DNA from 2 places in the Marisediminicola sp. LYQ134 genome. Region 1 is predicted to be linked to the other one. Evidence: predicted binding sites of a transcription regulator. Region 1 holds the regulator's gene; the other holds the start of a gene.
What was found. The regulator LexA, encoded in region 1, represses DNA repair genes until DNA is damaged. The targets are predictions, from matches to a motif close to TCGAACANNTGTTCGA.
Positions count from the first base shown of each region.

Region 2: the regulator LexA is predicted to act here: its motif matches at 6,517-6,532, upstream of ACLHIH_RS08200 (DUF222 domain-containing protein).

Region 1 is NZ_JBKIWP010000001.1:1,253,625-1,269,141, reverse strand. It holds gene ACLHIH_RS06090 (DNA translocase FtsK 4TM domain-containing protein) at 1-296, shown strand, start outside; gene pgsA (CDP-diacylglycerol--glycerol-3-phosphate 3-phosphatidyltransferase) at 301-930, shown strand; gene ACLHIH_RS06080 (CinA family protein) at 927-1,478, shown strand; gene ACLHIH_RS06075 (helix-turn-helix domain-containing protein) at 1,646-1,954, shown strand; gene ACLHIH_RS06070 (DUF3046 domain-containing protein) at 2,051-2,272, shown strand; gene recA (recombinase RecA) at 2,595-3,686, shown strand; gene ACLHIH_RS06060 (regulatory protein RecX) at 3,747-4,481, shown strand; gene miaB (tRNA (N6-isopentenyl adenosine(37)-C2)-methylthiotransferase MiaB) at 4,546-6,084, shown strand; gene miaA (tRNA (adenosine(37)-N6)-dimethylallyltransferase MiaA) at 6,084-7,019, shown strand; gene dapF (diaminopimelate epimerase) at 7,016-7,894, shown strand; gene ACLHIH_RS06040 (class I SAM-dependent methyltransferase) at 7,921-8,547, opposite strand; gene hflX (GTPase HflX) at 8,589-10,151, shown strand; gene lexA (transcriptional repressor LexA) at 10,103-10,795, opposite strand; gene ACLHIH_RS06025 (LysM peptidoglycan-binding domain-containing protein) at 11,115-11,498, shown strand; gene ACLHIH_RS06020 (histidinol-phosphate transaminase) at 11,545-12,636, shown strand; gene hisB (imidazoleglycerol-phosphate dehydratase HisB) at 12,691-13,296, shown strand; gene hisH (imidazole glycerol phosphate synthase subunit HisH) at 13,299-13,940, shown strand; gene priA (bifunctional 1-(5-phosphoribosyl)-5-((5-phosphoribosylamino)methylideneamino)imidazole-4-carboxamide isomerase/phosphoribosylanthranilate isomerase PriA) at 14,072-14,821, shown strand; gene ACLHIH_RS06000 (SseB family protein) at 14,821-15,517, shown strand, end outside.
Region 2 is NZ_JBKIWP010000001.1:1,709,070-1,724,586, reverse strand. It holds gene ACLHIH_RS08225 (MMPL family transporter) at 1-1,354, shown strand, start outside; gene ACLHIH_RS08220 (NAD-dependent succinate-semialdehyde dehydrogenase) at 1,351-2,817, shown strand; gene ACLHIH_RS08215 (TrmH family RNA methyltransferase) at 2,828-3,670, shown strand; gene ACLHIH_RS08210 (NUDIX hydrolase) at 3,714-4,181, opposite strand; gene ACLHIH_RS08205 (ABC transporter ATP-binding protein) at 4,249-6,210, opposite strand; gene ACLHIH_RS08200 (DUF222 domain-containing protein) at 6,550-7,944, shown strand; gene ACLHIH_RS08195 (MFS transporter) at 7,985-9,325, opposite strand; gene ACLHIH_RS08190 (aldose 1-epimerase family protein) at 9,465-10,424, opposite strand; gene ribH (6,7-dimethyl-8-ribityllumazine synthase) at 10,583-11,086, opposite strand; gene ribB (3,4-dihydroxy-2-butanone-4-phosphate synthase) at 11,083-12,381, opposite strand; gene ACLHIH_RS08175 (riboflavin synthase) at 12,378-12,983, opposite strand; gene ribD (bifunctional diaminohydroxyphosphoribosylaminopyrimidine deaminase/5-amino-6-(5-phosphoribosylamino)uracil reductase RibD) at 12,983-14,062, opposite strand; gene ACLHIH_RS08165 (GNAT family N-acetyltransferase) at 14,385-15,026, opposite strand; gene trpS (tryptophan--tRNA ligase) at 15,023-15,517, opposite strand, start outside.

The sequences.
Region 1 (15,517 bases):
TGGACCTTCTCGAGTCGCGGGAGATCGTCGGGCCCTCCGAAGGGTCGAAGGCGCGAGACGTGCTCGTGACCGCCGAGCAGCTGCCGGGGGTGCTCGCGAGACTCCGCGGAGAGGATGCGCCCATCACCGCGCCCGCGAGCGCGACGAGCTCATCCGCCGGGTCCGTCGCGCCGGTTCCCGTGGGCTCCGAGTCGAGTGATCGCTACCACGGCGACCCGGTCGGTGAGATGACGAGCGGCTACGATGAGGTCGACGTTTCCGACGAGGACGCGTGGGGTCTGACCGGCAGGGAGTAGCGCCATGGCAGCAGCAGGCTCCTCGCATGCGCTCCACGGGCGGATGATCAGGTCGGGTGAGACTCGGGCGAGCGCGGCCAACGTGGCGAACATCATCACCGTGGTGCGCATCTTCATGGCTCCGGCCTTCGTGTGGCTTCTGCTCGCGGATGCGGGCGAGATGGGTGCCGCGCGTTGGATCGCAGCCGTGGTCTTCGTCGTCGCGATCCTCACCGACAGTCTCGACGGTTTTCTCGCGCGTCGACAGAACCTCGTCACCGATCTCGGCAAGATCCTCGACCCGATCGCCGACAAGGTGCTCATCGGCGGTGCCCTCGTGGCGCTCTCGATCCTCGACGAGGTGTTCTGGTGGGTCACCATCGTGATTCTGGTTCGCGAGTTCGGCATCACGGTGTTCCGTTTCGTCGTTCTCCGGTCGCGGGTCATCCCCGCATCGGCCGGGGGCAAACTCAAGACCGTCCTGCAATCGGTGTCGCTCTCCGCCTTCCTCTTCCCCATCGCGAGTGTCGTGGGGGAGTGGTTCGTGTGGGTCTCCGGAGGGCTCCTCGCTCTCGCCCTCGTCGTCACGGTCGTGACGGGGCTCGACTACCTCTACAAGGCGTATCGCTTCAACCGTGCTCCCGCGGTGTCGTGACCGCTGATTCCGTCGTCGCGTCGGAGGGCGCCCTCGACAGGGTGCCCGCCGAGACGCCCGGGGAGAGGATCGCCGACACCGTCGTTGCTCGACTCGCTGAGAGACACCTCACGATCGCCGTCGCGGAATCTCTCACGGCGGGGCTCGTGACCGCGGAACTCGCGTCGGTCGCCGGTGCCTCGGAGGTGCTCCTCGGATCGGTCACGGCCTACTCGACCGACATCAAGCACTCGGTTCTCGACGTCTCCGCCGATCTCCTCGCCCTCCACGGCCCCGTGCACCCGGACGTCGCGATGCAGATGGCGGCGAACGTTCGCACGGTTCTCGCTCGGCGAGGGGTTCCCGCCGATGTCGGCATCTCGACGACGGGCGTGGCGGGTCCCGGACCGCACGACGGGCACCCCGCGGGAACGGTCTTCGTCGGGATCGCTGTGGGCGGCGATGTCCGCGCCGTCGCGCTCCAACTCTCCGGTGACCGGGGAGCAGTCCGTTCGGGCGTCGTCTCCGAACTACTCACATCGCTTGCGTCGCGACTGGCCGAGCTGTGAACCGGCCGGGGTGCGGGAATGTTTCCCGTTTCCATCCGGTTACAGACCAGTGATTCACAAGCAAGGTACAGACTGGTCTCGCTAGAGTTTCCGGACCGGAGCAGGGGTCGACAGCCCCCGATCCGATCTGAAATTGAGTGGTTCGGTCATGAGGAGGAGGGTCCACAGTGGTATTGGTTCGCCAAGAAATCGGAGATGTGCTCCGGGACTTCCGCCTGCAGAAGGGCCGCACCCTCCGGCAGGTCGCGAGCAAGGCGAGCGTCGCGCTCGGCTACCTCAGCGAGGTGGAGCGGGGCCAGAAAGAGGCCAGCTCCGAGATCCTCGCGTCGGTGGCGGATGCGCTCGAGACGCCCATTTCGGTCATCATGCGTGAGGTCGGCGATCGGCTCGCTGTCGTGGAGGGTCTGAACCCCATCCCCGACACTGTTCCCGACGACCTCGTGGCAGATTTCGATGCCGACCTCGCGGTTCGGTAACACCTGAGTTTTCTCGAACGCCTCGACCTCCGGGTCGGGGCGTTCGCGCGTTCGTGGGTGCAGCCGATGTACCGTCGCGCTTGTTAGCGTTGTCGCATGCGCGTGAGTGAGTTCTGGCAAGCGGTTCGCGACGAGTTCGGCGAGCCCTACGGCCAGATGGTGACGCGCGACCTCGTTCTGACCGAGTTCGGTGACCGCACCTCCGTGCAGGCGATCGCGTCGGGTGAAGACACGAGGGCGGTGTGGATCGCGCTGTGCCGCGCATCCGATGTCCCGAAGTCCCGCTGGCACGGCGTCGGCCAGTTGCCGCAGCGCTGACCTCGACGCATCCGCGCGTCCCCGCTATCCGGCACGCGACACACCGGCGCGCTCTCGAACATCCGTTCGGATATCGATAGGCTCCTGAACAGGCGCAGTCGAAGACGGGTTGTGCACTGTGCGTCGGCGCGACCGAGAGCAATGTCGGGCGTGGAACGTACAGTCGCACTTGTTGGAGATGAACCAACGACAACGCACCATCGGCAGCTCAGTTGCCTGCACTACCAGCCTTGTCGCGGTCTGCCGGGCCTTGCAACATCGGTCTGGCACGAGAGCGGCAGCCTATAGGCGCACAACCCACGACGCACAAGGAGTCCCACCAATGGCATCACCAGCAGACCGCGAGAAGTCTCTCGAAACCGCCCTCGCCCAGATCGACCGCCAGTTCGGCAAGGGCTCCGTCATGCGCCTGGGGAGCGACGAGCGCGCTCCCGTCGCAACGATCCCCACGGGCTCCATCGCGTTGGATGTCGCGCTCGGCATCGGGGGGCTCCCACGCGGCCGGATCGTCGAGATCTACGGACCGGAGTCCTCGGGTAAGACCACGCTCACGCTCCACGCGATCGCGAATGCGCAACGCGCCGGCGGCATCGCCGCGTTCATCGACGCGGAGCACGCTCTCGACCCCGAATACGCGAAGAAGCTCGGTGTCGACATCGACGCTCTGCTCGTGTCGCAGCCCGACACCGGTGAGCAGGCTCTCGAGATCGCCGACATGCTCGTGCGCTCGGGCTCGATCGACCTCATCGTCATCGACTCGGTCGCGGCGCTCGTGCCGCGCGCCGAGATCGAGGGTGAGATGGGTGATTCGCACGTCGGCCTGCAAGCGCGTCTCATGTCGCAAGCGCTGCGCAAGCTCACGGGCGGGCTGAGCCAGACCAACACGACCATGATCTTCATCAACCAGCTGCGCGAGAAGATCGGAGTCTTCTTCGGAAGCCCCGAGACGACCGCGGGAGGTAAGGCGCTCAAGTTCTACGCGTCGGTGCGACTCGACATCCGCCGAATCGAGACGCTGAAAGACGGAACCGACGCCGTCGGAAACCGCACGCGCGTCAAGGTCGTCAAGAACAAGATGGCTCCGCCGTTCAAGCAGGCCGAGTTCGACATCCTCTACGGGGTCGGTATCTCCCGCGAGGGCAGTCTCATCGACTTCGGCGTGGAGCACGAGATCGTGCGCAAGTCGGGTGCGTGGTACACCTACGACGGCGATCAGCTCGGCCAGGGCAAGGAGAACTCGCGAAACCACCTCCTCAAGAACCCCGAGATCGCGGCCGAGATCGAGCAGAAGATCAAGATCAAACTCGGCATCATGGACGACCCCAATGCGGTGCCGGGTGCCGCCGCCGTGACAGATGCTCCCGTCGAGCAGATCGCGAAGAAGCTCGCGTCGCGCAAAGCCGTCGGGGCCTGATCGATGAATCCGGGCGAGGGACCAGACGAGTTGAGTGCCGCGAGGCGACGGAGCACACGCGTGCCCGCGTCGACCCGCAACGCTGAGCCCGACGACTCCCTTGCCCGGGTCACCTACCTCCCCGGTGCGCAAGGGCGACCCGACGGACCCCGGTTCGCCGACGAGACTCCCAAGCCCGTGCCCGTGCCCGTGCCCGAGCCGCACGACGTCGGATCGGGTCACGCTCGTGGCGCTGAACCGGTGACCGATGAGGAACGCCGCGAGGCACGGTCCGCGAAAGCGGCGGCGGCTCGCGACAAGGCCGCCGAGCGCAAGGCGAAGCGCGCCGAGAACGTGAGCATCCACGCGCTCACCCGGCGAGGCATGTCCCGCTGGGAGCTCGAGAAGACCCTTCTCTCGCGCGAGCTCGAACCCGACGAGGTGACCGCCGAACTCGACAGGCTCGAGAGCGTGGGTCTCGTCGACGACGGTGCACTCGCCGAAACACTCGTGCGAACCCAGCACGAGCGCAAGGGGCTCGGTCGAAGCGCACTCACCGCCGAACTGCGCCGACGTCATATCGACCAGCACCACATCGACGCGGCGCTCGAGCAGATCGCCGACAGCGACGAGCTCGATCGCGCGCGCGAACTCGCGAACCGTCGCGCCCCCCAGTTGCGATCACTCGACACGACCACCGCGGTTCGACGGTTGAGCGCCTTCCTGCAGCGCAAGGGCTACTCCTCCGGAGTCATCCGCATCGCCGTCGACGAGGCGCTCGCGTCCGGCCGCACGGCGACCGTGCGGTTCGAGTGACGTGCGTGCGCCCGTGCCCGCGCCCGATCTGAGGGGCCTCACGGCAGATTAGGCTGGCGGAACGATGACTCTCACGTTTCCCCCCTCGACCGCCACCCCGGTCACGACTCCCGGCCGCACCTACGAGGTGCGCACGTTCGGGTGCCAGATGAACGTCCACGACTCCGAGCGATTGAGCGGTTCGCTCGAGGCAGCGGGATACCAGCCGGCGACAGCGGATGAGCAGGCAGACGTCGTCGTCATCAACACGTGCGCCGTGCGCGAGAACGCCGACAACAAGCTCTACGGCAACCTCGGAATGCTGGCCTCGGTGAAGAAGAAGCACGAGGGCATGCAGATCGCCGTCGGCGGATGCCTCGCCCAGAAAGACAAGACCGTCATCCTCGAGAAGGCACCGTGGGTCGACGTGGTCTTCGGAACGCACAACATGGGCTCCCTCCCGACCCTCCTCGAGCGCGCACGCCACAACGGCGAGGCGCAACTCGAGATCCTCGAGGCGCTCGACGTCTTCCCGTCCACGCTTCCGACGAAACGCGAGTCCACGCACAGCGGGTGGGTGTCCATCTCGGTCGGGTGCAACAACACGTGCACGTTCTGCATCGTGCCCGCGTTGCGCGGCAAGGAGAAAGACCGTCGGCCCGGCGACATCCTCGCCGAGATCCAGGCCATGGTCGACGACGGAGCGATCGAGGTGACCCTCCTCGGTCAGAACGTCAACTCCTACGGGGTCGAATTCGGTGATCGCGCCGCCTTCGGCAAGTTGCTGCGCGCGGCCGGGCGCATCGCCGGGCTCGAGCGCATCAGATTCACGAGCCCGCACCCGGCGGCATTCACCGACGACGTCATCGACGCTATGGCGGAAACCCCCACGGTCATGCCGCAGCTGCACATGCCGCTGCAGTCCGGCTCCGATCGCATCCTCAAGTCGATGCGCCGCAGCTACCGCTCGACGAAGTTCCTCGGCATCCTCGACAGGGTCCGGGATCGCATTCCGCACGCGGCCATCTCCACAGACATCATCGTCGGCTTCCCCGGGGAGACCGAAGAGGACTTCGCCGAGACGATGCGCGTCGTCGAACAGGCGCGGTTCGCAACGGCGTTCACCTTCCAGTACTCGATCCGGCCGGGAACCCCCGCGGCGACGATGGACGAGCAAGTGCCCAAAGCGGTGGTGCAAGAGCGTTACGAGCGACTCGTCGCCCTGCAGGACCGCATCTCGTGGGAAGAGAACACGAAGGTCGTCGGTCGCACCGTCGAGGTGCTCGTCGGCGCCGAAGGAAAGAAGGATGCTGCGACGAACCGACTCTCCGGCCGCGCCGAAGACAGCAGGCTCGTGCACTTCGAGGTGCCGCCGCACAGCGCCGCCCCACGCCCCGGCGACGTCGTGACCGTGACGGTGACCGACGCGAAGCCCTTCCACCTCATCGCCGACACGCTCGACGGCTCGCCGCTCGTCATCCGCCGCACGCGCGCGGGCGACGCCTTCGACCGGGCCGAGGCGGAGAGCTGCGGTGTGCCGACTCCGGCCGGAGCCACCGCGTCACCGGGAGGGGCGCCTCGCGTGTCGCTCGGGCTTCCCGGGATGCGCCCGACCGACGCCTGATGCTCGTCGCGATCGTCGGAGCGACCGGAACCGGGAAGTCCGATCTCGCGCTCGATGTGGTCGAGCGTCTCGCGGCACGCGGAAGGCGCGCGGAGATCGTCAACGCCGACGCGATGCAGCTCTACCGCGGCATGGACATCGGCACGGCCAAACTGCCCGTCGCAGACCGGCGAGGTGTTCCGCACCACCTTCTCGACGTGCTCGACGTCACCGATGAGGCCACCGTCGCTCGCTACCAGAGCGAGGCGCGATCCGTCATCCGGCGACTCGAGGGTCGGGGAGACGTCGCGGTGCTCGTCGGCGGCTCGGGCCTCTACGTCTCGTCGGTGCTCTACGATTTCGAGTTCCCGGGCACGGATGCGCGCATCCGCGAGGCGCTCGAGGCCGAACTCGTCGAGCGTGGCCCCGGGCTCCTGCACGCTCGATTAGCCGTGGTCGACCCGCCCGCAGCAGCGGCGATCGGGGCCAGCAATGGTCGTCGCCTGGTCCGTGCCCTCGAGGTCATCGAGATGACGGGGAAGCCGTTCGGGTCGGGGCTCCCCGACCCGAGTGCCTTCTGGACAGACACTCGTGTCGTCGCGGTCACCGCGGAGCGCGCGACACTCGTCGAACGGCTCGACGAGCGGGTGCACTCGATGTGGCGGCGCGGTCTCGTTTCGGAGGTCGAGGGTCTGCTCGAGAACGGGCTCGACCGGGGAGTGACGGCGAGGCGGGCGATCGGCTACGCGCAGGCCGCCGAGCAGATCCGGGGCACCCTCACTCGCGAGGCGGCGATCGATCAGACGCAGGCACTCACCCGCAAGTATGCGAGACGACAGGTCGGCTGGTTTCGACGGTATCCCGCGACCGTGACCGTCGTCGGGGGTGAGCCGGCCGTCGGGGAGACCGTCGTGGATGCCCTCGTCAGCAGCGGCCTCAGTAGCATGGACCGGTGAGCCCGACACTGCACTTCACCAAAGGCCATGGCACGGGCAACGACTTCGTGCTCTTCAGCGACCCCGAGGGGTCGATCGAGCTGGAGTCCACGCAGCTCGCGGCCATCGCCGATCGGCACTTCGGCGTCGGGGCCGACGGCGTCATCCGAGCGGTGCGATCGGAGAACCTCGAGGCGGGGGCCGCCGCCCTCGCGGAGGACGACGCCGCGGAGTGGTTCATGGATTACCACAACGCCGACGGATCGCCGTCGGAGATGTGCGGAAACGGAATCAGGGTCTACGCCAGATATCTCGTCGACAACGGTCTCGCCGAACTGGGGCCCGGCGACACCCTCGTCATCGGCACGCGCGGGGGAGTGCGCGACGTCCAGAGCAACCGTTCCGGATACCAGGTCGATCTCGGTCGCTGGTCACTCGACGGAGGCGAGCCTCTCGTCCGCGCGAAGAATCTGCAGGTGGCGCGCCCGGGGCTCGGGATCAACGTCGGCAACCCCCACGTCGTCGTCGCGCTCGCGAGCGATGACGAACTCGAGAGCGCGGATCTCTCGTTCGTCCCCCTCGTCGAACCCGAGTTCCCCGCGGGAGTCAACGTCGAGTTCGTGGTGCCGCGTGAGCCCATGGTGCTCGACGGGGTCGGGCGCATCCGCATGCGCGTGCACGAGCGCGGCAGTGGAGAGACGCTCTCGTGTGGAACGGGTGCCGCGGCAGCGGCCCTCGCGACACGGCACTGGGCCGGCCCGGGGGCACCGAATCAGTGGAAGGTCGAGGTGCCGGGAGGCACCCTCGGGGTGCGGATGTTCGCGACCGAAGACGGAGAACACGTCGCCCTCTCGGGGCCGGCGGAGTTCTCGTTCGAGGGCGAGCTCACGATCTGATCGATGTATCGATCGACCGGGTCGGTTCAGAGGTCGGCGGGCAGAACTCGTCGCCGCACGCGCAGCACCCGGTATCCCTTGTGGGTTGCCGCGCGTGAGACGGCGAACCCGTCGGAGAGCTCACCGTCGAGCCACCGGTGCAGCGAGTCAGAGCCGAGGTTGCGCTGCACGACGAGCCACGCGTCGGACTCGGGTGTCAGGCGCGGAACCCAGCGCAACAGCAGGTTGTGCAGCTCGTTCTTGCCGACGCGGATGGGCGGGTTCGACCAGATCGTGGTGAAACCGAGATCGTCGGGAACATCCTCGGGGCGGCAGGCGTTGATATTGTCGAGGCCCAGCTGGTCGGCATTGCGCCTCACGAGATCGAGCGCACGCTCGTTGACATCGACAGCCCACACCGTCGCCCGCGGAGATTGCAGAGCCAACGTGTAGGAGATCGGACCCCATCCGCATCCCAGATCGAGGAGGTTGCCTCCCGGCGGAGCCGGCGGCACGTTCGCGAGCAAGACGGATGTTCCCGCATCGATGCGGTCGGGGCTGAAGATGCCCCCCGCGGTCGACACGTCGTGCGGGGTGCCGTCGATGGTCACCCGGATGCGACGGAGAGCAAGCTCACTCTCGGGATTCGCCGAGAAGTAGTGCTCGTTAGTCATCCCGAAAACCTACCCAAATACGAAGAGCTAAGGTTAACCCAATGACTGAAGTACACCCTTCCGAGCGAGACGACGACGTCATCGCCCGCGTACTCGCCAACTCGTCGTCGCGACCGGCCGGTCTCAGCCTGTTCGGGAGCGGTAGCGCGCAAGCCCTCCAGCAGACCGGAGCGTCGGCGACGACAGATGACGACCACGACGGCGACCAGTTCGATAGGGAGGATCGCCAGGCGCTGCGCCGTGTCGCGGGCCTCTCGACCGAACTCGACGACGTCACCGAGGTCGAGTATCGCCAGTTGCGCATCGAACGCGTCGTGCTCATCGGCATCTACTCGCAGGGCGGCGTCGTCGAGGCCGAGAACTCGATGCGCGAGATGTTCGCTCTCGCCGAGACGGCCGGAGCCGTCGTGCTCGACGGTCTCCTCCAGAAGCGTCCTCACCCCGACCCGAGCACCTACTTCGGTAAGGGCAAGGCGGTCGAGCTGCGGGATGTCGTCGCGGCGACCGGGGCAGACACCGTCATCGTCGACGGCGAGCTGGCTCCGAGCCAGCGTCGCGCGCTCGAAGACGTCGTGAAGGTCAAGGTCATCGACCGTACCGCGGTCATCCTCGACATCTTCAGCCAGCACGCGAAGAGCCGTGAGGGCAAGGCGCAAGTCGAACTCGCTCAGCTCGAGTACCTGCTGCCGCGGTTGCGCGGGTGGGGTGAGTCCATGTCGCGTCAGGCCGGTGGCCAGGTCGGTGCCGGAAACGGCATGGGTTCGCGCGGTCCGGGTGAGACCAAGATCGAGCTCGATCGCCGCCGCATCCACACGCGGATGGCGAAGCTGCGCAAGCAGATCGCCGGCTTCGCGCCGTCCCGCGAGGCGAAGCGCGCGAACCGGGTGCGCAACGACGTGCCGTCTGTCGCGATCGCCGGATACACGAACGCCGGCAAGTCGTCGCTGCTCAACAGGGTGACGCGGGCGGGCGCTCTCGTGGAGAACGCGCTCTTCGCGACTCTCGACACGGCCGTGCGCAAGAACGTGACGGCCGAGGGTCAGGCGTACACCCTCACCGACACCGTCGGATTCGTGCGCAACCTCCCGCACCAGCTCGTCGAGGCCTTCCGGTCGACCCTCGAGGAGGTCGCGGACGCCGACGTCATCGTGCACGTCGTCGATGGATCGCATCCGGATCCCGGGAGTCAACTCGCGACGGTGCGCGATGTGATCGGCGACGTCGATGCTCGCCACCTGCCCGAGATCGTCGTCTTCAACAAGGCAGATCTCGTCGACGACGATCAGCGCCTCGTGTTGCGCGGTCTCGAGCCGAGTGCGGTGTTCGTGTCTGCGCGGACGGGCGAAGGCGTCGAGGAGCTACTCGAGCGCATCGCCGAAGCGATCCCGTCGCCGTCGGTCGAGCTCGATCTGCTCATCCCCTTCGATCGGGGGGACGTCGTCACGCGCTTGCATGACAACGGCGTCGTTCTCGACACCCGCTACGACGAGAACGGCACGCGGATCCACGTGCTCGTCTCGGAGGAGGTCGAGGCTCAGGTGGAGCAGTTCACCGCTCAGACCGAGCGCAGCACCGCGACGACCTTGCCGAGCACTTCGGCGTAGTCACCGAGGATCGGCGCGAAGGCCGAGTTGCGCGGGAGCAACCAGGTGTGGCCGTCGCGCTGCTGGAACACCTTGACGGTCGCTTCGTCGTCGAGCATCGCGGCGACGATGTCGCCGTTCTCCGCGGTCTTCTGCTGGCGGACGACGATCCAGTCCCCGTCGCAGATCGCGGCGTCGACCATCGAGTCTCCGACGACCTTCACCATGAACAGGTTGCCTTTGCCGACGAGCTGGCGGGGGAGGGGGAAGACCTCGTCGACCTGCTGGTCGGCGAGGATCGGCACTCCCGCCGCGATGCGACCGACGAGGGGGACCATCGCGGCGTCTCCGACGGGGGTCGGCGCGTCGGAGACGACGGGGACGTCGGGGCGTTGCAGGTCGATGAGGATCTCGAGTGCGCGCGGTCGATTGGGGTCGCGGCGCAAGTAGCCGCTGAGCTCGAGCTGATTGAGCTGATGGGTGACGCTCGAGAGCGAAGCGAGCCCCACCGCATCGCCGATCTCGCGCATGCTCGGCGGGTAGCCCCGGCTCGAGACCGATCGGGAGATCACGTCGAGGATCGCGAGCTGCTTGTCGCTCAGACTCTTGCGGCGCCGGGTCGACGGCTTGTCCGCTTGCGGTGATCCCTGCTCGGTGTCGACCACGTCGTTCCCCTCGATGTGCACCTCGTGCGCCGTGAGAACGGCGAATGTCGGTGGCTCCTGATGGTCTGTCTTCAGACAATCGAAACTGTATCCATTCGACGGTCGCTTTCCAAACGTCTATTCGAGCGTGTTGCGCTAATTCGTTACCACACTTTCGAATATCGGCTTGATCTGGCGAGTATTCGAAGATATGTTCGGAACACGGGTTCGCATCCGGCTCTCCCGGCCGAGTGTCGGGTGCGACACCCGCCCACCATCACGAGCAGCACCTCCGAGAACACGACCCGCGAGTGATACCCCGACCTGAAAGGCAAGAACCATGAGCGCAGCGACTGGTATTGCTCCCCCCGCATCGTCCGCATCGTCCGCACAGGCACGGTCGGGGCGCGTGCCGCAACGCAGACTCCGTCTCACGAGGCGCGGTCGCGCGGTGTTCACGACTCTCGTCGCGGCACCGATCGTGCTCGCCGCGGGAGCATTCGCTCTCAACGGCGGAATGGCGACGGCGTCGAACGAAGACGGAGCCGACGTGGTCTTCGTGCAGGTCGAGAGCGGCGAGTCACTGTGGGAGCTCGCCGTCGGGCTCGCGCCCGAGGCGGACCCCCGCGAGGTGGTGTCCGACCTCGTGCACTTCAACCAGCTCGACTCGGCCGACGTTCAGCCGGGGCAGAAGCTCGCGGTTCCCGCCGCCTACGCTCGATAGTCGAGGGGCATCAGTCGTGGGGCATCGACAGCCCTAGTCTTGATCGGTGACTTCGCTCAACGACCTCCCCATCCGCGATGACCTCCGCGGCCTCACCCCGTACGGTGCGCCCGAGTCCCGAGTGCCGATCGCTCTCAACGTCAACGAGAACACCCACCCGATCCCGGAGTCGGTCGCCCACGGAATCATCAGTTCGATCGCTGCGGCGATCCTGTCTATCAACCGCTACCCCGATCGCGAGTTCGTCGCATTGCGCACGGCGCTGGCCGACTACCTCGGTCACGATCTGACCGCAGAGAACATCTGGGCGGCCAACGGGTCGAACGAGGTCCTCCAGCAGATCATGCAGGCGTTCGGTGGACCGGGCCGCTCCGTGCTCGGCTTCCCTCCGACGTACTCGATGCACTCGATCATCGCCTCGGGCACGGGCACCCGCTGGGTGTCGGGCGAGCGAGACGCCGACTTCGAGATGTCGCCGGCGACGGTGGTCGAGTGGATCGAGCGCACCGACCCCGACGTCGTCTTCCTGTGCTCACCCAACAACCCGACCGGAACGCCCGTGTCGATCGAAACGATCGACGCGGCGTATTCCGCGGCGCGGGGCATGGTCGTCGTCGACGAGGCCTACTCGGAGTTCTCGCCCGAGGGCGAGCCGTCGGCGCTCACACTTCTGCCCGGCCGCGAGCGGCTCATCGTGTCGCGCACCATGAGCAAGGCGTTCGCTTTCGCCGGTGCGCGCGTCGGCTACCTCGCGGCCGACCCCGCCGTGACCGACGCGCTCCGGCTCGTGAGGCTGCCCTACCACCTCTCCGCCCTCACGCAAGCGGCCGCGCTCGCGGCGCTCGAGCACGCCCCGGAGATGCTCGCGATGGTCGACGACATCCGCACCCAGCGTGATCGGTTGCTCATCGAGCTCGCGGCCCTCGGGTTCACCCCGTGGCGCAGCTGGGGCAACTTCGTTCTCTTCGGGGGAGTCGACGACCCCCACGCGGTCTTCACCGACCTGCTCGATCGCGGCATCATCATCCGCGACCTCGGCATGCCCGGACACCTGCGGGTGACGGCCGGCACCGAGCGTGAGACGACGGCGTTCCTGACCGCCCTCGCCGAGGTGACGGGGCGTTCGCGCGAGGCGTGACCGGGAGCGCGCGCTTCGCGGTCCGCGCCGAGTCGCGCTCGGTAGGATTGCCCCATGGCACTTGAGCGCACAGCGCACCTCACCCGCGAGACGAGCGAGTCGAGCATCGACCTCACCCTCGACCTCGACGGAACCGGTATCGCCGACATCCAGACGTCGGTGCCGTTCTTCGACCACATGCTCACCGCGTTCTCGAAGCACTCCCTCATTGACTTGCGCGTGCGCGCGACCGGTGACGTCGAGATCGACGTGCACCACACCGTCGAAGACATCGGAATCGTGCTCGGCAAGGCCATCGGGCAGGCTCTCGGCGACAAGCACGGCATCGCCCGGTTCGGTGACGCCCACGTTCCGCTCGACGAGGCCCTCGTGCGCGCGGTCGTGGATGTCTCGGGGCGGCCCTTCCTCGTCCACTCCGGCGAGCCGGACGGCTTCGAGTTCCACCTCATCGGCGGTCACTTCACCGGATCGATGGTGCGTCACGTCTTCGAGGCGATCACCTTCCATGCCGCTCTGACCGTGCACGTCACCGTGCTCGGGGGGCGCGACCCTCACCACATCGCCGAGGCGGAGTTCAAGGCGTTCGCGCGTGCCCTGCGCACGGCCGTCGCGGTCGACCCCCGAGTCACCGGCATCCCGTCGACCAAGGGAGCGCTCTAACCGTGGGTGCTCCCACGGTCGTTGTTCTCGACTACGGCTCGGGCAACGTGCACTCCGCCGTCAAGGCACTCGAGTTCGCGGGTGCCGACGTGACGCTCACGTCCGACCGTCGCGCCGTGCACGAGGCCGACGGACTCCTCGTGCCCGGCGTGGGCGCGTTCGGCGCCGTCGCCGACGCGCTCGCGGAGGTGCGCGGTGCCGAGCTCGTCGACCGGAGGCTCGCCGGATCGCGCCCGGTCTTGGGCATCTGCGTCGGCATGCAGATCATGTTCGAGCGCGGTGTCGAGCGGGGCCTCGAGTCGGACGGCCTCGGTGAGTGGCCCGGAGTCGTGACCGAACTGGATGCTCCGGTCCTCCCGCATATGGGCTGGAACACCGTGCGCGCCGGCGCCGACTCCGTTCTCTTCGACGGCATCGCCGACGAGCGCTTCTACTTCGTCCACTCCTACGCCGCGCGGGACTGGACGCTCGAGACGATGCCGCCCTTCACCCCGGCGACGCTCACGTGGGCGCACCACGGCACCGATTTCCTCGCGGCGGTGGAGAACGGACCCCTGTCTGCGACGCAGTTCCACCCGGAGAAGTCGGGGGATGCGGGCATCCGTCTGCTCGCGAATTGGATCGCGAGCCTCCGGAAGAACTAGGCTCTGGTGCCTGTCGGCACGAGTCGCGCCACGCGCACCCTGACCGACGTCGTCGGAGCCCTGCTCACCGCGACCGAACCCAGACCCAACCCGAACCGAGTTCCGCGTGCGCGGGCTCCAGAGAGAGCGACATGAGCGAGTTCAACCAGACCCCGAGACTCACGCTGCTTCCCGCGGTCGATGTCGCCGGCGGTAAAGCGGTGCGGCTGACGCAGGGCGCGGCCGGGAGCGAGACGAGCTACGGCGACCCGATCGACGCCGCCGCGGACTGGGCGAGTCAGGGAGCCGAGTGGATCCACCTCGTCGACCTCGATGCCGCGTTCGGGCGCGGGCACAACAACCACGTCATCAAGAAGGTCATCAAGCAGGTCCGCGGTTCGGTGCTCATCGAGCTCTCCGGCGGCATCCGCGACGATGAGAGCCTCGAGGCGGCGCTCGCGACGGGAGCCAAGCGCATCAACCTCGGCACGGCCGCTCTCGAGAACCCCGAGTGGGCCGCCCACGTGATCGCCGAATACGGCGAAGCGATCGCCGTCGGCCTCGACGTGCGGGGAACGACCCTCGCCGCTCGCGGCTGGACGCAGGAGGGCGGCGACCTGTGGCACGTCTTCGACCGTCTCGAGCACGCAGGCTGTGCCCGCTACGTCGTCACGGACGTGACGAAGGACGGCACCCTCCAGGGCCCGAACCTCTCGCTGCTGCGTGAGGTCGCCGACCGCACGGACAAGCCCGTCATCGCCTCGGGAGGAATCTCGAGCCTCGACGACATCGCCGACCTGCGCGAACTCGTGCCGAACGGCGTCGAGGGAGCCATCGTCGGCAAGGCGCTCTACGCGAAGGCGTTCACTCTCGCGGAGGCGCTCGACGTCGCAGGCGACTGATGCCCGATCACGGCGGCCAGGCAACCGATTCCGCCGGCACCCCGTGGGCGGGCCGGCAGTTCGACCACAACCCGTTCGGCGGTGACGACGGCTCGGCGTCGCCCGAGCTCGTCGCCGCTCTCTCCGCTTTCCGTCGGGGAGAGACGGGCGAGGATGTCGTCGTCGACGCGATTCGCGCGGCACGGTTGCTCGCCCCCCTCGTCGCCACTCTCGGCGAGAGCGAGTCGGGAGAGCACGGTCTCCTCGTCGACAAGTCGGCGGAGCTCGCGATCGTCACGGTCGCGGGGCCCGACGGGCGCCGGGTGCTGCCGATCTTCACCTCCGTCTCGGCGATGGCGGCGTGGAACCCCGCCGCTCGGCCGGTTCCCGTCTCCGCGGATCGCGCGTGCCTTGCCGCGGCGAGTGACGGCACCGAGCTCATGGTTCTCGACCCGACGAGCGACACCGAGTTCGTCGTTCGAAGGCCGGCTCTGCGAGCCATCGCCGAGGGCGCGGCATGGATCCCGAGCCACCGGGATGCCGACGTGCACGAGGCGATGCGCGCGGCGGTCGTCGACGTCGCGAGCGTGCGCGGCATCCGTTTCGCGTCGGGCGACCCGGTGTCCCGGCTCGCGGGCCCCGAGCTCGCGGTCACCCTCGAGCTCGCGCCGGGGCTCGACTCCGACGCGCTCTCCGTCGTGCTGACCCGCGTGAGTG
Region 2 (15,517 bases), 460 kb from region 1:
GTCGGGAGGCACCGTGATCGCGGGTCTCCTGTGCCTGCTGCTCTCCGACCTCAACTCGAACAAGGCGCTCGGGCCCGTCGCGGCGATCGGTGTGGCCCTCTCGATGCTCGCGTCACTCACCCTCCTTCCCGCGCTGCTTCTCGTCGCCGGACGGGCGTCGTTCTGGCCCTTCCGACCGCGGTTCGACGCGACGCTCGCGCTGTCGTCGATCTCTCCGACGACCCGCCCTCGTCGAGCGCGCGGAGTCTGGGGTGGCATCAGCAGGCTCATCGCCGCCCGCGCGCGGGCGGTGTGGGTCGTCGCGACCCTGCTGTTGCTTGTGGCGTCGATCGGCGTGCTGCAGTTGCGCGCCGACGGTGTGGCGCAGAGCGACCTCGTGCTCGGGCAATCCGAGGCCCGCGACGGTCAGGAGGTGCTCGGCGAACACTTTCCCGGCGGATCGGGGAGCCCCGCATTCATCCTCGGATCGGCCGACAGCATCGACGACCTCGCCGACGCCGCTCTCGACGTGTCGGGTGTCGACTCCGTGGTCGCCGTGTCGGACGACAGCCCGAGCGGCACCGTTGCCGCCGGATCGGATGCGGCGGTCGGACCCGCGGGAGGCCCGCCCGGCGAGCCGACCGTCGTCGACGGCACCGTGCTGCTGCAAGCGACCCTCGCGGTCGCGCCGGACTCCACGGAGGCCGACCGGGCGGTCCTCGACCTTCGGGACGCCGTGCGGTCGGTCGACGACGGCGCCCTCGTCGGCGGAGTGACGGCGACCGCCGTCGACACCGATCGCACCGCCATCCACGACCGCACCCTCATCATCCCGATCGTTCTCGTCGTGATCCTGCTCATCCTCATGCTCCTGCTGAGATCGATCCTCGCCCCCGTGCTGCTCATCGCGAGCGTCGTGCTGTCGTTCGGCGCGGCCCTCGGAGTCTCCGCGCTCGTCTTCAACGGGGTGCTCGGGCTCCCCGGTGCCGACCCGTCTGTTCCGCTGTTCGCGTTCGTGTTCCTCGTGGCACTGGGGATCGACTACAACATCTTCCTCATGACGAGGGTGCGCGAAGAGAGCCTGCGTCTCGGCACGCGCGAAGGGGTTCTGCGGGGGCTCTCCGTGACGGGCGGCGTCATCACGTCCGCGGGCATCGTGCTCGCGGCGACGTTCGCGGCGCTCAGTGTCATCCCCATCCTGTTCCTCCTGCAGATCGCGTTCATCGTGGCGTTCGGCGTGCTGCTCGACACCCTCCTCGTGCGCTCGCTGCTCGTGCCCGCGCTCGCCTACGACATCGGGCCGCGCATCTGGTGGCCCTCCGCGCTCTTACGAGCGAATGACCGCGCCCGATCTCCCGAGGAGACCCGATCATGACTGTGACCGAAACCGCACTACTCGCGGGTGTTCCCGACAGGCTCTTCATCGGCGGCGAGTGGGTCGAGTCGACCTCGGGCCGGGCCATCGAGGTCCGGGACCCCGCGACAGGGCTCGTGCTGAAGACCGTGGCGGATGCCTCCGTGGCCGACGGTGCTCGTGCGCTCGACGCCGCGGTCGCCGCCGCGCCGTCGTGGGCCGCGACACCGGCGCGCGAGCGCGGCGAGATCCTCCGCCGGGCCTTCGACCTCCTGCAGGAGCGCCGGGAGGAGTTCGCTCTGCTCATGACGCTCGAGATGGGCAAACCCCTCGCCGAGTCGCGCGGGGAGGTGACCTACGGCGGCGAGTTCCTCCGCTGGTTCGGCGAGGAGGCGGTGCGCATCGCGGGCCACTACGGCCCCAACCCCGAGGGCACCGGAACCATGGTCGTGAGTCACCGTCCTGTGGGTCCGTGCTACCTCATCACCCCGTGGAACTTCCCGCTCGCGATGGCGACCCGCAAGATCGCGCCCGCGATCGCCGCCGGGTGCACGTCTGTCGTGAAGCCCGCCGAGCTCACCCCGCTCACGACGCTCCTCTTCGTGCAGCTGCTCGCCGACGCGGGGCTGCCCCCGGGGGTCGTCAACGTCATCACGACGTCGACCGCGGGAGACGTGAGCGAGCCGATCATTGCCGACCCGCGCCTCCGCAAACTGAGCTTCACGGGATCGACCCCCGTGGGTGTCTCACTCCTGCGGCAGGCCGCGGGGGGAGTGCTGCGCACATCCATGGAGCTCGGCGGCAACGCACCGTTCGTGGTCTTCGACGACGCCGACCTCGACAAGGCTGTCGAGGGGGCGCTGCTCGCGAAGTTCCGCAACGTGGGTGAGGCGTGCACCGCAGCCAACCGGTTCATCGTGCACGAGTCGGTGGCGGAGGAGTTCGCCGAGAGGGTCACCGCGGCCGTGAGCGAATTCGTCGTCGGTCGCGGCACCGACGACGGCGTGCGCATCGGCCCGCTCATCAACGACGAGGCGGTCGCCAAAGCGGGAGCGCTCGTCGACGACGCCGTCGCGCGCGGGGCGACGGTGCGCACCGGGGGAGCAGCGCTCGAGGGCGACGGAACGTTCTTCGCCCCGACGGTGCTCACGGGTGTGGCGCGCGGGAGCGACATCCTGCGCGAGGAGATCTTCGGTCCCGTTCTCGCCATCTCGACCTTCGCCGATGAAGCCGAGGCCGTCGCGATGGCGAACGACACGCAGTACGGCCTCGTGAGCTATGTCTTCACTCGCGATCTCGCACGCGGACAGCGGATGATCGACGCCCTCGACACGGGGATGATGGGGCTGGGCGTCGGGGTGATCTCGAACGCGGCCGCCCCCTTCGGTGGCGTCAAGCAGTCCGGGATCGGGCGCGAGGGCGGGGCGCTCGGCATCCACGAGTACCTCGAGACCAAGTACACGCTCATCGCGCCGGCGTCGTGAGGGTCGCGCCGTGAAGGTCGTCGTCGAACAGGTCGACTCGATCGACGACCCCCGGCTCGCCGACTACGCGCACCAGACGGATGTCGCGCTCAAGAAGTCCCGCGGAAGCGAGCACGGCCTCTACCTCGCCGAATCCCTCCTCGTGATGCAGCGCGCGCTCGCCGCAGGGCACCGGCCGCGGTCGGTTCTCGCGCTCGGCGGGTCGGTCGACGACGCGGTCGCGGCGCTCGAGGCGAAACCGGGCGGTGCGGATGTCGACGGTCCCGGCGACGTCGTCGTGCCCGTGTTCTCGGGGCCCGGTGACCTCCTCGAACAACTCACCGGCTATGTGCTGCATCGCGGTCTCATCGCCTCGATGCATCGCCCAGCGCTCCCAACGGTCGAGGCCCTCCTCGCTGATGCGCGTCGCGTCGTGATCATCGAGAACGTCGCCGACCCGACCAACGTGGGGGCGATCTTCCGCTCGGTAGCCGCGATCGGGGCAGACGCGGTGCTCGTGACCGACCGGTGCTCCGACCCCTTCTACCGCCGCGCCATCCGCGTGAGCATGGGCACCGTGCTGCAGGTGCCGTGGGGGAGGGTCGGCGCGTGGCCGGCGACGAAGGAGCTGCTCGCGGCATCCGGATTCCATGTCGCGGCCCTCGCGCTCCGCGACGACTCGGTGACGCTGCGCGCCTTCGCGGCACGAGCCCCCGAGCGAGTGGCGCTCGTGCTCGGCGCGGAAGGCGACGGTCTCACGCCCGAGGCGCTCGATGCCGCCGACACGATCGTGCGCATCCCCATGGCGCACGGCATCGACTCGCTCAACGTCGCCGCGACAGCCGCGGTGGCGATGTACGCCCTCGCCGACTGAGGCTCCGCGCGCCCCGCGACGGTTCGGGGCGAGTCGGGGCGGGCTAGATCTCGAAGCGCGTCTCGACCCGGTCGTCGACGGCTGCCGAGAGCCGGCCGAGCATGTCGTCGGACATCGGCGGCAGGTCGTCGAGGGTGAACCAGCGCGCCTCGAGGTTCTCACCGTCGGCCGGGGCGGGGGTGCCGGACACCCAGCGCATGCGGAACGTGAGATCGAGGTACTGGCTCTCGTCGCCGTTCGGGTAGACGATCGGCTCGGTCACGCCGATGCGCGCGAGCCGCTCGGGCACGGCGACGACGTCGGCCTCCTCGAGGGTTTCGCGCGCGGCGGCGACGGCCGGTTGCTCGCCGGGGTCGATGATGCCGGTGACCGGGGTCCAGGCTCCCGTGTCGGAGCGACGCACGAGCAGCACCTCGTCGCCGCGGATCACGACGGCCGTGACACCGCTGAGCCACAGTGGCGCGGTCCCGATCTTCTCGCGGAGTGCCAGGACGAAGTCGGGGGTGGCCATGAGAAAAACTGTAGCGCCGCGCGAACGCAGGGCGCGTCGAAGAGTGGTCTCGGAGCCTGTCGGAGGGCTACACGAGCAACTGGTGCTTCGCGAGATCCTTGTAGAGCGGTGTTGAGACGACGAGCTCCGAGTGCGTGCCCACCCCCACGACACGACCGTGGTCGAGCACGACGATCTGGTCGGAGTCGACGACCGTCGAGAGTCGATGGGCGATGACGATGAGCGTGCGGTTCTCGGCGACCGCGTCGATCGCCTCGCGCAGCATCTGCTCGTTGAGTCCGTCGAGTGACGACGTCGACTCGTCGAGGAGCAGGATGGGCGGGGCCGCGAGAAGCGTGCGGGCGATCGCGAGACGCTGGCGCTCGCCACCCGAGAGCATCACGCCGTCTTCGCCGACGGGTGCGTCGAGTCCGAGCTCGTTGCGGTCGAGCACCTCGGTGAGGTTGACGTCGCGCAGCACGCGCACGCAGTCGTCGTCCGACGCGTCGGGTGCGCCGAGCTTGAGGTTCTCACGGATGGTGCCCGCGAGCACGGGGGCGTCTTGTTCCACGTAGCCGATCTGGGCGCGCAGCTCGGAGCGGTCGAGTGCACGGAGATCGGTGCCCCCGAGCCTGATGACGCCGGAACTCGGGTCGTAAAACCTCTCGATGAGCGCGAGGATCGTGCTCTTGCCCGCGCCGGAGGGGCCGACGAGCGCCGTGCGCTTGCCTCGGGGTGCGGTGAACGAGACGCCGTGCAGCACGGTGCGGTCGCGGGTCGGGGGAAGATCCGCGGCCGGTGCGGTGGGTGTGGTCGGGGCCGGGGGTGCGGCGGAGGTCGCATCCGCGGTGCGGGGGGACGAGACATCCGTTCCCTGCGGGGCACCGGCCGCCGAGTCGGTCGGGGCGGCGCTCGCCGCATCGGTTTCGGGTGCGAGCTCGGTGTAGGTGAACTCGACGTTCTCGAACGCGAGCGCGTCGTCGGAGTCGACCGCGGGGGAGGCGCTGCGGGCGATCGCGGCGTCGCCCTCCGTCTCGCTTGGCAGGGCGATGATCTCCTGGATGCGGCCCAGGGCGCCGAGGGCCGAGTTGACCGATGTGATGGCGCCGAACGCCTGACCGAGCGGGCCGATCATGAGGAAGAGGAACAGGATGAATGCGACCAGGTCGGCGACCGTGATGTCGCCGTTCGCGACGCGGAACCCGCCGACCCCGAGCACGACGAGGAACGACACCTGCAGGGCGATGCCGGCGATCGGCACGACGAGAGCGGAGATCCTCGCGACACTGATTCCCATGCGCCACGCGCCCTCGGCGTGCTTCTCCACTTCGGCGATCTCGCGGGCGGCGGCGTTCGACGCGCGGATGGTGCGCACCGCGCTGATCGACCGCTCGACGGCTGCCGCGAGGTCGCCGACCTTCTCTTGCGCTTTGCGGCTCGCGACACGGATGCGAGCGCTCAGCGTCACGACCGTGATGACCGACGCGGCGATCACGAGCACGGTGAGGCCGAGGAGGATCGGGTCGAGGATCGCCATGGCGATGAGAGCCCCGACGAACGTGAGCGACCCACCGATGGCCTCGACGAGGCCCTGGGTGAGAACGGCGCGCAAGAGCGTCGTGTCGGAGCCGACCCTCGACACGAGGTCGCCGGTGCGGCGCACGTCGAACTCGCTGATGGGCAGGTTGAGCATGCGAGACACGAGCCGGCGACGGCTCGACAGCACCACGCCCTCGCCCGTGCGCTGCAACAGGTAGTGCTGGAAACCGCTGATGAGACCGGATGCGACGACGAGCGCCACGAGCAGCCACACGATGAGCTGCAGGGAGTCACCAGCCTCCACGATCGTGATCACCTGGCTCACGAGGAGCGGTTGCGCGAGCGACGCCGCCGCGCCGAGCACGCTCAGGATGATCACGAAGACGAGCACGCGGCGATGCTCGAAGAGGTAGGGCAGCAGTTGCGAGAACGTCGCGCGCGGGCCCGAATCGGCCTGGGGGCGACCGAAGAGGGAGCGACGCGGGCGAGGCGGGTTCTGCTGGGAAGTCATCGAAGCTCTCTGGGGATCGTGCCCGGTGCGCGGCGGTGGGTGCGTGGTGTCGGCTGCGTGGTGGTGGACTGGGCGATGCAGTGGCAGGCAGGGCTGGACGGCTCGGAGGCGACCGGCTCCGGACCGGCCGGCTCGGGCCGGGTCGGCATCACCCAGGCGCGCCGGTGCCAGCGTATCGGCGCGGGGTGCGCCCCCGTGGTGAGTTCGCTGAGGGCGAGAGGCGGGTCGAGTACTCGTCCTCGCGAAAGACTCCTCCTCCCCGCCCCCTGTGGAGAACCCACTCTCCGCAGACGATTCGTTCTTCTTTCGAACACCCGTTCGATTCGGGAGAATTGATGCATGCCCACCCTCTCCGCCGCTCTCCTCGATCGGGCCGCTGTGGTCGCCGATCTCGGCGGCACGGCGGAGTCGATCGCCGCTCTCGACCACGCTGATCTGACGGCGGCCGTCGAGTCCGTCGCGGCGCTGCAGCACAACGTCGACCAGTTCGCCGCTCTGATCGCGGGGGAGGTCGCGCACCGGTCGCGCCCTGAACTCGGTCACCAGGGACTCGCCCAAAAGGCGGGTTTCGTGAGCCCGGTCGCGATGATCCAGCGTGTGGCGCACGTGAGCCGCGCCGAAGCCACCCGCCTGGTCGAGACCGGATCTTTGCTCGCCGAAGCCGCGTCCGCGGGCGCGCCGCCAGTGGGGGGCAACGACGGTTCCGCCCCACCGTCGTGGCGCGACGCTCTCGCCGCGGCCGTGACGTCAGGTGCCCTCTCGCTCGATGCGATGGATGCGATCCGGCGGGTGTTCTCCGAGATCACCGGCGTCGACGAGATCGTGCTCGAGGACGCTGCAGACGACCTCATCGCCGCGGGACCGGGTCTGACCCCGGAACAGCTCTGGCGCCGTGCGAGGCAGGTGCGTGGTCTCCTCGATGCTGACGGGATCGAGCGTCGGGAGAAACAGCACCGCGACCTGAGGACGGTGCGCACCTGGTGGGACAACGCGACCGGAATGCACTGCGGGTCCTGGCGGCTCGCCCCCGAGGACGGCGCTCTCGTCGCCGAGGCGTTTGCGCAGATCCTGTCACCGCGGCGGGGTGGTCCCCGGTTCGTCGACCCGGCCGCGCGTGCGACCGCGGAGGAGTTGCTGAACGATGGCCGCACCGACGAGCAGGTCAGTGCCGACGCGTTCGTCGACCTGGTGCGCCTCGCGGTCGATGCGGATCCGGGCACCCTGTTTGGCGGGCGCCGCCCGGCCGTGCGGATCGTGGTGACCGCGGACCGGCTCGAGGGCAGGACAGGTCCAGGGTTCATCGAGGGCCGCACCGACACCGTGTCGGCTCCGACGATCGAACGGGCGATCTGCAACACCGGAGTCATCAGCGTCGGCTTCGACCGCGACGGCCAGTGCGTGAACGTCGGACGGGACCGGCGCCTGTTCACGGAACGGCAACGGGTCGGGTTGACGGTCAGAGACGGCGGATGCCGGTTCCCCGGGTGCGAGAGACCTTCGTCGTATTGCGAGGCCCACCACATCAACCCGTGGGCTGGTGTCGAGGGCCGCACCGACATCGCTGACGGCATCCTGCTGCGTCGGAGGCATCATCTGCTGATCCGCGACAACCGGTGGCAGGTGCACCGAGACCGAGCCGACTACTTCCTCGAACCACCACCCTCGGTCGATCCGGGGCGGGTGTTCATTCCGATGCCGTCCCGGAGCCCGGTCGCCCATGAGATCGCGATGTAGCGATGTGACGACGCAACCCGGCCCGAACCGACCCGGACCCTCAGCTCACGTTCGAGGTGTACTCGAGGTCCCGCGTCTCCTTGCTCAGGATGAGCGCGACGAGCGTGATGGCCCCCATGACGCTCAGGTACACACCGACGAGCACCGGGCTCCCGTCGGCGAGACCCCAGAGCCACACCGCGATGAACGGCGCCACAGCAGCACCGAGGATGCTCGCGACGTTGTAGCTGATCGCCGACCCCGTGTACCGCACGTTCGTCGGGAACAACTCGGGCAACAACGCCCCCATCGGACCGAACGTCAACCCCATGAGAGTGAACCCGATCACGAGCAACGCGTTGACACCCACATCTCCACCCCCGAGGAGTGGCACGAACAGAAAACCGAAGACGATGATCGCGAGAGTCGTCACGATGAGGTGCGCACGACGGCCGAACCTCTCCGCGAGCGGACCAGACACGAGCGTGAAGATTCCGAAGAACACGACACCGACGATGAGCATGATGAGGAAGTCGTTGCGCGTGTAGCCGAGGCCCGCGACATCCGCATCGACCGGCGTCGTGCCGTACGTGAGCGTGTACGTCGTCATGAGATAGAAGAGCGTGTACGTCGCGAGCATGATGAACGTTCCGAGGATGAGCTGACGCCAACTCGACTTGAAGACTCGCGCGAGAGGCAGCTTCTCGACCTCACCCGACTCGATGACCTTCGTGAACGCGGGAGTCTCGATGAGCTTGAACCGCACATAGAGACCGATGATCACGAGAACGGCGCTCGCGAGGAACGGCACACGCCACCCCCACGACAGGAAGTCGTCTTCGGGCAGCGTGAGGTTGAGGATGAGGAACACGCCGTTGGCCACGATGAAACCGATCGGCGCACCGAGCTGCGGGAACGTGCCGTAGATGGCGCGCTTGCCTTCGGGAGCATTCTCCGTCGCGAGCAACGCTGCGCCACTCCACTCGCCACCGAGACCGAGACCCTGGGCGAAACGCATGATCACCAGAAGCGTGGGGGCGAGAACCTCCCAGCCGGGCGTGAGCGCCGTCGGGATGCACCCGATGAGCACCGTCGCGACACCCATCGTGAGCAGCGACGCCACGAGGGTGCCCTTGCGACCGATCCGGTCACCGAAGTGCCCGAACAGGATCGACCCGATCGGCCGCGCCACGAACGCCGCGCCGAATGCCGCAAACGACTTGAGGAGCGACATGGTCGGGTCGTCCCCGGGGAAGAACAGGATCGGGAACACGAGCACGGCCGCCGTCGCATAGACGTAGAAGTCGTAGAACTCGATCGACGTGCCGATGAGGCTCGCGAAGATGACACGAGAACGAGGATTGGTCTTGGCAGACGCGGTGGGGGCGGTGACGGACGACATGCAGAAACTCCGGACAGGCTGACGGGGCTGGACCGCCGGGCACGGGACCACCTGATGCGGGGTCGACGAGTGCGAGGCGAAAGAAGAGAGGCGGCCGTTCGTGACGGCCGCCAATCACCTTACGCTCATCTTCGAGGGCTCACAGCGCACTGATGCGCCACGACACCTCGTGCGTCGCCCCGGGCTCGAGCTCGACGACATCCGTCTTCGAGTTGAACGCGTCGGGCGGACACGTCATCGGCTCGACCGCGAGCCCGATGCGGCTGGGCTCGGGCGCCGGACGATCCGCGGTGTGGATCTGCACCCAGGGGCAGGCCTCGTCGAACTCGATCGCGACCCCGCTCCCCGCCGCGGTCGTGACGCGCACGGTCGCGCGAGGGGAGAATTCGAGCGACGTGTAGGCGTGATCGACGAAAGTGTCACCGATCACCCGCCCCCCGCGGAAGTCGAGGGTGCCGTCGAGAACCGAATCGACGGAGGCGACGCGGTCGGGGAGCAAACGGTCGCCCTCGGTGAGGAACACGTCTGAGGCCGACAGCTCGAGAGTCCAGTCGTCGACGATGCCCTCGCCCGCCACGAGGTACGGGTGCGCACTGCACCCGTAGGGCGCCGTCGTGTCGCCGACATTGGTCGCACCGATCGACTGCGTGAGACCGTCGCTCGACACCGTGAACGTGACCGAGACACGCACCCGGTGCGGATAGCCGACCTGCGGCGGGATGATCGCCGCGAGCGTCACCGCATCGCCGACGTGCTCCACGACCGAGAAGTCCACCCAGCTCACGAGCCCGTGGAGGGCGTGACCCCGCTCGGGTTCGGTGAGGGCGAGCTGCCGATCCTCGCCCGCGAACGTGTAGGTGCCGTCGATGATGCGATTGGGCCACGGGGCGAGCGTCGCACCGCGGAAATTGCGTCGGACCTCGTCTGCCGCGAACGGAACCGTGAGGTCGCGCCCGTCGAACGTGAGCTCCCGCAGCGTCGCACCGGTGCTCGCGACGGTCGCCTGGTAGCCGTGCGCCTCGATCACGTACTGCGTGCCCGAGAGGGGCGTGTCGCCGGTGGCGGTGGCGGTGGGAGCGGCGGCGGTGTCCTCGGTCATGGTGAGCCTTTCGTCGTGTTCCCCCACTGTGTCACGCGGAGGGAGCGACCGGGGTCAGGCCGAGAGCTCCGGGAAGAACACGCGCTGCACCCAGAAACCCGCGAGCACGATCGACCCGAGGATGACGACGATCTTGATGTAGACGATCGGATTCTTCATCAGAGGGCCGCCTCGAGCTTCGCGAACTCGAGCTTCGCGAGCGAGCGGATCACGAGGGCCGTCGAGACCGCTGCTTCGGCCGCCTCGGCACCCTTGTCTTCGCTCGACTCGGGGAGTCCCGCGCGGTCGAGTCCCTGCTGCTCCGTGTCGACCGTGAGCACACCGAAACCGATCGGTTTGCCGCAGTGCACGCTCACTTGCGTGAGACCGGAGGTCGTCGCATCCGCGACGTACTCGAAGTGGGGCGTTCCGCCGCGGATGATGACGCCGAGCGCGACGACAGCGTCGGCTCCCGCGTTGAACGCCGCCTTGCTCACGACGGGGAGCTCGAAGCTCCCGGAGACCCGCACGACGTTGACGTCGGCATTCGCGTGCTCGAGATACCGTTTCGCCCCCGCGAGGAGGCCCTCCGCGATGGTCTCGTGCCATGACCCGGCGACGATCGTCACCGAGAGTCCCGTCGCGTCGAGGGGGGTGGTGTCGGGGGCGCCGGCTCCGGTCACAGTTCTTGCTCCTTCAGAGTCTGGATCGCCGCGGCAGCGACGAACCTGTCGAGTGCAGCATCGTCGGGCAACATGTGCCCCATCCGATCGCGCTTGGTGCTGAGGTAGGCCTCGTTGACCCCGCCCACCCCGACCACGAGAGGCACCTGGTCGATCACGGTGATGCCGCGGTCGACGAGTTGCTTGACCTTGTCGGGGTTGTTGGTGATCACTCGCACCGAGGATAGTCGGAGGTCCTCGAGGATCGCGACCGCAGCACCGTAGTCCCGGCCGTCGGCGGGGAAACCGAGCGCGAGGTTGGCGTCGAGAGTGTCGAGCCCGTCTTCCTGCAGGCGGTAGGCCTTGAGCTTGTTGACGAGACCGATCCCGCGACCCTCGTGCCCCCGCATGTAGATCACGACGCCCCCGTGTTCCTGGATGGTGTCGAGCGCCGCATCGAGCTGCGGTCCGCACTCGCACTTGAGCGAACCGAACACCTCGCCCGTGAGGCACTCGGAGTGCACCCGGATGAGTGCACCGTCGGTCGGTTCGCCGGCGATGACGGCCACGTGGTCGGCCCCCGACATCCGGTCGCGGTAGGCGCGGAAACGGAACGGTCCGCGGTTCGTAGGAATGGTCGTCTCGACCTCGAAGATCACGCGCGAGCTCTCGGGCAGCGGGGTGACGGTGGGAACCTCCACGTCGGCGTGCACCTCGTGGAGGTAGGCGATGAGGCTCTCGATGGTGATGACGGTGAGCCCCTCGCGCTCACCGAGCGCGAGCAGACCGGGGAGGCGCATCATCTCGCCGTCGTCGGCGACGATCTCGGAGATCGCCCCGACGGGGGTCAGGCCCGCCAGTTTCATGAGATCGACGGCCGCTTCGGTGTGACCGTCGCGCTCACGCACCCCACCCTCGGCCGCACGCAGCGGCAGGATGTGGCCTGGCCGGTTGAGGCTCGACGGCGTCGACTCGAGGTCGGCGAGCACGCGCAGCGTGTGGGCGCGATCGGCGGCACTGATGCCTGTGCTGAGCCGGTCGGCCGCGTCGACCGTGACCGTGTAGTTGGTGCCTCGGGGGTCTTCGTTGTGGGCGACCATCACGGGCAGCTCGAGACGGTCGGCGATCTCGTTCGTCATGGGTGCGCAGATGAACCCCGACGAGTTGCGCACGAGCCACGCGATCCACTCCTGGCTCGCGAGCTCGGCCGAGATCACGACGTCGCCCTCGTTCTCGCGACCCTCGTCGTCGACGACGATCACGGGTCGGCCAGCACGCAGCTCGTCGAGGGCGGTGGGGATGTCGGCGAGGCTCACGATGCGGTCCCGTTCTGGAACGCGAGCATCCGCTCCACGTGTCGGGCGAGGATGTCGGTCTCGATGTTGACCGTGTCGCCGACGGTCTTGCGGCCGAGCGTCGTGACCGAGAGTGTCTCGGGGATGAGTGACACCTCGAACCAGTCGGTGCCCACGTCGCTCACGGTGAGCGAGATGCCGTCGATCGCGATCGAGCCTTTGCTCGCCACGAGGGGTGCGAGGTCTGCCGAGAGACTGAACCGCACGATCCGCCACGCGCTGCCCTCGGTGATGGAGAGCAACTCGCTCGTGCCGTCGATGTGACCCTGCACGATGTGTCCACCGAGACGGTCGCCCACCTGGGCTGCACGCTCGAGGTTGACCGGCTCACCCGGTGTCGGAGACGTGAAGGTGCTCATGGCGATCGTCTGCGCCATGACGTCGGCGGTGAACCAGTCCGGCCCCTGGTCGACGACCGTGAGGCACACGCCGTTGACCGAGATGGAGTCGCCGTGGGAGGCGTCGCCGACAACGAGGGGGCCGCGCACGGTGAGCCTCGCGGCATCCGTTCCCGGCGACCACTCGACCACTTCGCCGAGCTCTTCGATGATTCCGGTGAACATTAGAGGGTCCTTCCGTCGGTGCCTGAGGGTGCTGAGAGTGCGGGCGCGGCCGCTGCTGGTGGGGCTGGCGCGGGGCGCGCGACCAGCAGGATGTCGTCGCCGAGGATCTCGAGACGCTCGACCGCGAGCCTGCGGGCGTCGGCGATTCCCGGCACGCCCACGTCGCCGAGCGCGAGCCGGTCGCCGCCGAGCAGAACGGGGGCGAGGTAGACGAGAAACTCGTCGACGAGCCCCGCGCGCACGAACGCGCTCGCGAGGGTCGGCCCACCCTCGACGAACACCGAGCGGATGCCCCTTTTGAACAGGTCGGCGAGCACGGCGTCGAGATCGTGGCTGCGCGCCTCGATGAGCGCGTGCGGATGCTCGCGCACGCGCGCCGTGGCCGCGACCGCGCGCTCGCCGACCACGACGGGCACGGGCTGGTGGGGGAGGAGTTCGCCCGCATCCCCGCGCGCCGTGAGCGAGGGGTCGTCCGCGATCACGGTGCCCGTGCCGACGACGATCGCGTCGGCATCCGCCCGCCTCTCGTGCACATGCTGGCGCGCGGCCGTTCCCGTGATCCACTGGCTCGACCCGTCGGCGGCCGCGGCCCGACCGTCGAGGCTCGAAGCCCACTTGAGGGTCACGACGGGGCGCCGGAGGGTCATGGCCGTGAGCCACCCGTGCAGAAAGGCGGTGGCCTCGTCGGCGAGCACTCCCTCGACGACGTCGATTGCCGCGTCACGCAGTCGCGCGGCGCCGCCACCCGAGGCGTGACCGGGGTCGGCGACCGCGTAGACGACTCGCGCCACGCCCGCGGCGATGAGTGCCTCGGTGCACGGTCCGGTGCGGCCGTGGTGGTTGCACGGTTCGAGGGTCACGACCGCTGTCGCCCCGCGGGCGGCATCGTCGACGAGGTGGCTGAGGGCATCGACTTCGGCGTGAGCGGTGCCGGCACCGCGGTGCCAGCCCTCGGCGATCACCGTGCCGTCGGGGGAGAGGATGACGCACCCGACGCGCGGGTTGGGTCCGGTCTTCACGCCGCGCGACGCGAGGGCGAGCGCCGCGCGCATGGCTTCCTCGATCGTGGTGCTCATCATCCGGTGTCCTGAATCTCGAGTGTCGAGACGGTCTCCGGGATTCCGCGCGGTGCACGCGGGATGGTGCGCAGGGTCGACCGATCCTGCTCGTGCTGCCTCTCATCCAGACTGAGAGATCTCGCGATCTCATTACTGTCGGTCCCGGAATTCCACCGGCTCAACCGAACGGGATGTCGCCATCTCGTGCGGGTCGCGGACTGTCACCGCCGGTTCGGATTCTCACCGACCCCGGAGCACGTACTGCTGTCGAGTGTAGTCAACGCGTTTCGGGGCGCGGTATTCCCCGTCACCCGCCCTCGCCCTCGCCCTCAGAGCTCGGAGCTCAGAGCGGCCAGCCGCCCGCGCGCGACCGGGGGTCGCTGCGCAGGAGGCTCGCTTGCCACGCATCGACGCGTTCGTCGCGGTGCACCATCGATTTGCGCGCCGTCCCCTCGAATCGGAAGCCCGCGCGCCGCGCGATCATCGCCGACGGCACGTTGCCGGCAACCGCTTGCCAGTGGATGCGCTGGAGGTCGAGCGCGGTCGGATCGAACCCGAGGTCGATCACCGCGGCGAGGGCCTCGTCCATGAGGCGAGCCCGTCGCCTCGACCGTGCGAGCCAGAACCCGACGGTCGCCGAACGGACCGGTTCGAGTCGCAGCTCGATCACGCCGGCGAGTTCGCCCTCGAGTCGGATCGCCCAGAGCACGACCCCGTCGCTCGCCGGGTGTCTGCCCGACCGGCTCGAGGAGGCGTAGTCGGTGGCGAAGGAGGTGGCGTGATCGAGGGTGTACGGCTGCGGAACGGGAACCCAGCGCTGCAGTTCGGGGTCTTGGCAGAACTCGGCGATCCGGGGGGCGTCGGAGGGCACGACGGCATCGAGCACGAGCCGCTCGGTCTCGAGGCGCACGACGGGGTCGGGTGCGTCCGTCTCGCGTGCGCCGGTCTCCCCTGCGCCGGTGTCACCCGCACTCCCGTCGGTCATCGGCGTACTTTCGGCAGCAGGCCGATCCTGTCGTAGACGGTCGCGAGGGTCTGCTCCGCGATCTCGTTGGCCCGGTCGGCGCTCACGGCGAGGATGCGATCGAGCTCGGCCGGGTCATCCATCAGTTCGAGCGCGCGAGTGCGGATCGGATCGAACACGGCCACGACCGCGTCGGCGACGTCGCCCTTGAGGTCTCCGTATCCCCGCCCCGCGTACTGCGCCTCGAGGTCGGCGATGGGTGAACCTCCGAACGCCGAGAGGATCGTGAGGAGGTTGGACACACCGGGTTTGGCGCCGCGGTCGAAGCGGATCTCGCGGTCGTCGTCGGTCACCGCCGACTTGAACTTCTTCGCCGTCGTCTTCGCCTCGTCGAGCAGGAAGACGACTCCCGAGGTCGACGCCGCCGATTTGCTCATCTTCGACACCGGGTTCTGCAGGTCGTAGAGCCGTGCGCCCTGGGCGAGGATCGTCGGTTCGGGCACGACGAAGGT